2 regions of the Microbacterium panaciterrae genome follow, and region 2 is predicted to be linked to the other one. Evidence: riboswitches for the same ligand, from Rfam matches in the RefSeq annotation. Region 2 holds a riboswitch; the other holds the start of a gene.

Region 1 (2,469 bases), on a different contig from region 2:
GGTGTCCGGATCCTGCAGCACCATGCCGACCCGTCCGCGGGCGTGGTCGGCCGGGATGCCGTCGACGAGCAGAGCACCTTCGGCGTCGCCCTCGTCAGCGCCGCCGAGCACACCGCCGAGGCCCTGCAGCAGGGTGGATTTGCCGGATCCGGAGGCGCCGAGCAGCAGCACGCGCTCCCCCGGCTCGATCCGCAGCGAGGTGCCGCGGATCGCCCAGCGGCGGCGCGTGGCGTACCGCCAGCCCCAGCCGTGCGCTTCGAGCTGCGCCGCGCCGACCCCCGTCGTCGGTGGGGTCACACCCGGGCGGCCGCGGTGCGGCCGGCGGCGAAGCGGTTGAGCGCCCCGGTCGCGGCAAGACCCTGCATGATCGCCCAGCCTCCGAGGCCCGCGATGACGGCTCCCGACACCGTCGCCGAGATGAGGGCGATGGTCACGAACAGCGCTCCGGATCCGGGATACCACAGGATGAGGTCGTTCAGTCCGCAGGCGAATCCTGAGGCTGCACCAGCGAGCAACGCCACAGGCAGGCGCCACGCGGCGTAGAGGAACACCAGGAAGACCAGCTCCGCGCCGATGCCCTGCACGAGGCCCGAGACGATCGTGAGCGGGCCCCACTGGTTGCCGACGAGCGATTCGATCACGGCCGCGACGAGCTCGGTGTACAGGGCGGCGCCGGGCTTGCGGATGATGAGCCCGCCGAGGACGCCGGCGAGCAGCCAGGGTCCGGCCAGCAGCTCCTGAAGTCCGGGCAGCACGGGCGTGAGCAGGGCGCTCGGCCCCGTCGAGACGATGTCCCAGAGCAGGAACACGCCCGCGCACGCCACCGCGATCACGCTGGCGACGATGATGTCGACGACGCGCCAGCGCCAGAGTCGGGGGCCCCGGAGGGCGGCGGTGTCTGCGTTCGTCTCGGACGCGCGGACAGATGCATGCATCATCAGAAACTCCTCCCTGCGCCGGCATGATCCGGATCAGGTTCGACGGTCGAAGCGCGGGTCGCTTCCTCTCAGCCCGGCCTCGCCGGACTCCCGTGGTGATCCGGCCATCCTAACCCCACCGCGCGGGCACCGCACGCACGAGACGGGACATGACGGCCGCGAACGATACGGTAGGAGCGTGAACACCGACGACCGTCCTGGGCCCGAGACGGCCGAGTCGGAGGAATCCGCGCCGATGGGGCTGTTCCCCCCGGCCGAGCCGCCCGCCGCAGAGCAGCCGTTGTTCCCGCGGACGCTGTTCTCGCCGGTGGAGGCCTCCCCCGCGGAGACCGCCGGAACTGAGCCTGAGGCCGCGGCCGTCGCCGAGGCGCCCGCCACGGCCCGCCGATCCCGCAGGTCCGCACGCCCCGTGGCACGGAAGGATCCCACCCCCACGGCCGCTCTCGCCTGGGTCGATGTCGACCGGGTCGGCACCGCCGCGACGCACGCCTCGTCCGACGAACCCACCTCCGGCCCGCTCCTCGCCGACGCACCCCGACGCACGCTCGCGCGTCCTGGTGTGCTGCTGCCGATCATCGGGCTCGTGCTCGTCGCCGCCGCGTACGGGACGACCACGGCGGTGTGGCCGCTGAACGCGGTCAAACCCGCCGCGTCGGCCACCACGTTCCGGCCCGCCGCCGCACCCACGGCCGCAGTGGCCTGGCCGGCATCGGGCAGCGCCGCGGTCGGCGTCGCCGGCATCGGCACGATCGCCTCGACCGAGCAGCAGGCCCCGATGGCGAGCATCACGAAGCTCGTGACCGTGCTGGCCTCCTTCGACAAGCTGCCGATGAAGCCCGGCGAGCAGGGCGCGACCTTCGATTTCACCCAGGCGGACAGCGACGACTACTCGAGCTATCTGCGCAACGACGAGTCGGCGCTGGACGTGCCGGCGGGCGGATCGCTCACCCAGTACCAGCTGCTGGAGGGGATCCTGCTCGGATCGGCGAACAACTACGCCGACCGTCTCGCGCGTGATGTGTGGGGCTCCGACGGCGAGTATGCGGCCGCCGCCAACCAGTGGCTGCGCCAGCACGACCTCTCCGAGATCACTGTCACCACGCCCTCGGGCTTCGACTTCGGCAACGTCGCCACCCCCCGCGCGCTGATCCAGCTCGGGACGCTCGCCGTGCAGAACCCGGTGATCGCCGAGATCGTGAAGAAGAAGAGCGTCGATCTGCCGGGCGCCGGCACGGTGCAGAACACGAACGGGCTGATCGATGACGCCGGCATCATCGGCATCAAGACAGGCACGATCGGCGACGGCGACGCCACCAAGTACAACCTGCTCTCCGGCAAGGACGTGACCGACGGATCCACCACGGTGCGGATCTACGCCGACGTGCTCGGCGAACCGAACGACGCGGCCCGGGTCGATGCCTCGCGGCAGCTGTACGCCGACGTCGAGGCCGCGCTGAAGAGCCAGCCGGAGACGGTGGTCAAGGGGACCACGCTCGGAACCGTCGACACCGCCTGGGGCGAGACCACGCAG
Region 2 (2,469 bases):
GCCTCGTGGATCTGGCGATCTTCGAGACCGGCGTCGTGTTCCTGCCCGCTCCGGGCGTGGTCTACGGCACCGATGAGGTGCCGCCGCTCGGCGTGCGTCCCTCGGACGAGACGCTCGCGGCGCTCGACGCGTCGATCCCGCCGCAGGCCCGTTACGTCGCCGCCCTGTTCACCGGACACGTCGCGCCCCGCCAGCCCGGCCGCGCCGCCGAGGAGTACGGCCTCAGCGAGGCGCTCGACGCCGTGCGCGTGATCGCCGACGCCGCCGGCGTCGTGATCGACGTCGTGCAGGGCAGCCGCGCCGCGCTGCACCCCGGTCGTGCCGGCGTGCTGCAGGTGCGCGGTGCCGAGGTCGGCTACGTCGGCGAGCTGCACCCGCAGGTCTCGGCCGATGCCGATCTGCCCGGTCGCGCGGTCGTGCTCGAACTCGACCTCGACGGCGTGCTGGCGCTGGCCGGCGATCGCGTCGTCGCGGCCTCGCTGTCGACCTACCCGGCAGCCACGCAGGACGTGTCGCTCGTGCTCGGAGCGGGTGTCCCCGCCGCCGAGGTGGGCGCGGCGCTGTCCGAGGGCGCGGGCGCTCTTCTCGAGTCCGTCCGCCTCGTCGACGACTACCGCGGCGAGGGCGTGCCGGCCGGATCCAAGAGCCTGACCTTCGCCCTGCGCTTCCGTGCGGACGATCGCACGCTGACCGCTGCAGAGGCGACCGAGGCGAAGCTCTCCGGCGTCGCCGTCGCGGCCGAGCGGTTCGGGGCGCAGATCCGGGAGTGAGGGCGGCATCGCTAGACTGACCAGCAGTGACACGGGGTGCCGCATCCGCGGCTGAGATCACACCCGTCGAACCTGATCTAGGTCGTACTAGCGAAGGGATGTCGCGATGAACGCGCGTCTGGAACACCTGTCTGACGAGTCCGTGGTCGAGGCCACGGCGAGCCTGCTCACCGCACTGCGGGCCGAGCCCCCGCTCGTGCAGTGCATCACGAACGCGGTGGTGACCGGCTTCACCGCCAACGTCCTGCTCGCGCTGGGGGCAGCCCCGGCGATGGTGGACATCACGGGCGAGGCCGGCCTGTTCGCCGGGATCTCGTCCGGTCTGCTGGTGAACCTCGGCACTCCCACGCCGGAGCAGCGGGCGGCGAGCCTCGAGGCCGCGAACGGGGCCCGCACGGCCGGAACGCCGTGGGTGCTGGATCCGGTCGCGATCGGCGTCCTTCCGGTGCGCACCGCGCTCGCGCACGAGCTGCTGGCGCTGGGCCCCACCGTGATCCGCGGCAACGCCTCCGAGATCCTCGCGCTCGCCGGTCGCAGCGCGGGTGGGCGAGGCGTGGATGCGCTGGACGGCACAGAGGCCGCGGCCGACGCCGCACGGGAGCTCGCGGCGCGCACCGGGGGAGCGGTCGCCGTGTCGGGACCGATCGATCTCATCGTCGATGCGGACGCGGAGATCCGGATCGACAACGGCGACGCCCTGCTCACCCGGGTGACCGGGGGCGGCTGCGCCCTCGGCGCCGTGATGGCCGCCTTCCTCGGCGCGGCCCGGCAGACCGGCCACGCACCCGCGGTCGCGGCGGCGGCAGCCACGATCGTCTACACAATCGCGGCCGAAGACGCCGCGCAGGGGGCCGACGGGCCCGGATCCTTCGCGGTGCGCCTCCTCGACGCCCTCGCGGCGGTCGCGCCCGCAGACCTGGCGGCGCGGGCCCGCGTCGCCGTGACCGCTCCGGTCGCGGCATGACTCGCCTGAACCCGGACGACCTGGCGCTCTACCTCGTCACCGACCGCGCCCTGTGCGGCGAGCGCGGTGTCACTGCCGTCGTCGACGCCGCGGTCGCGGGCGGGGTCCGGATCGTGCAACTCAGAGACAAGGACGCGGACGACGCCGAGATCGTGGCGCAGCTGATCGAGCTCTCCGCGGTGATCGCGGGCAGGGCGCTGCTGGTCGTCGACGACCGGCTCGAGGCGCTGATCGAGGCGCGCCGGCGCGGGGCGCGAGTGGACGGGATCCACCTCGGCCAATCCGACGCGTCGGTCGCGGTGGCGCGCTCTCTGCTCGGCCCGGACGCGATCATCGGGCTCACGGCGAACACCCCGGGGCACCGCGACGCCGTACGGGCCCTGCCCGCAGGCACGGTCGACTATCTCGGCGTCGGCGTGATCCATCCGACCGCCACCAAACCCGATCACCCGCCGGTGCTCGGGGTGGACGGGTTCGCGGCGTTCACGGCGGCCAGCTCGCTGCCGTGCGTCGCGATCGGCGGGGTGGGCCGCGACGACGTCGCCGCCCTCCGCCGGGCCGGGGCCGCCGGCGTCGCCGTGGTCTCCGCGCTCTGCAGCGCAACGGATCCGCGGATCGCGGCGCGCAAGCTGCTGCGCGAGTGGGGCAGCGGCGGGACGCCCCGGGTGCTCAGCATCGCCGGCAGCGACCCCTCGGGCGGGGCCGGGATCCAGGCCGACCTCAAGTCCATCGCCG

What was found. Region 2 has a riboswitch for thiamine pyrophosphate ahead of thiM (hydroxyethylthiazole kinase). Riboswitches for the same ligand answer to the same signal wherever they lie in the genome.
Region 1: it holds a riboswitch for thiamine pyrophosphate, as region 2 does, so the genes downstream of both, ABD882_RS14035 (ECF transporter S component) here and thiM (hydroxyethylthiazole kinase) in region 2, are expected to answer to the same signal.

What each region holds. Positions count from the first base shown of each region.
Region 1 is NZ_BAABGP010000018.1:297,428-299,896, forward strand. It holds gene ABD882_RS14030 (ABC transporter ATP-binding protein) at 1-297, opposite strand, end outside; gene ABD882_RS14035 (ECF transporter S component) at 294-935, opposite strand; TPP riboswitch at 932-1,042, opposite strand; gene ABD882_RS14040 (D-alanyl-D-alanine carboxypeptidase family protein) at 1,117-2,469, shown strand, end outside.
Region 2 is NZ_BAABGP010000024.1:8,834-11,302, reverse strand. It holds gene pheT (phenylalanine--tRNA ligase subunit beta) at 1-770, shown strand, start outside; TPP riboswitch at 793-886, shown strand; gene thiM (hydroxyethylthiazole kinase) at 877-1,734, shown strand; gene ABD882_RS16580 (bifunctional hydroxymethylpyrimidine kinase/phosphomethylpyrimidine kinase) at 1,731-2,469, shown strand, end outside.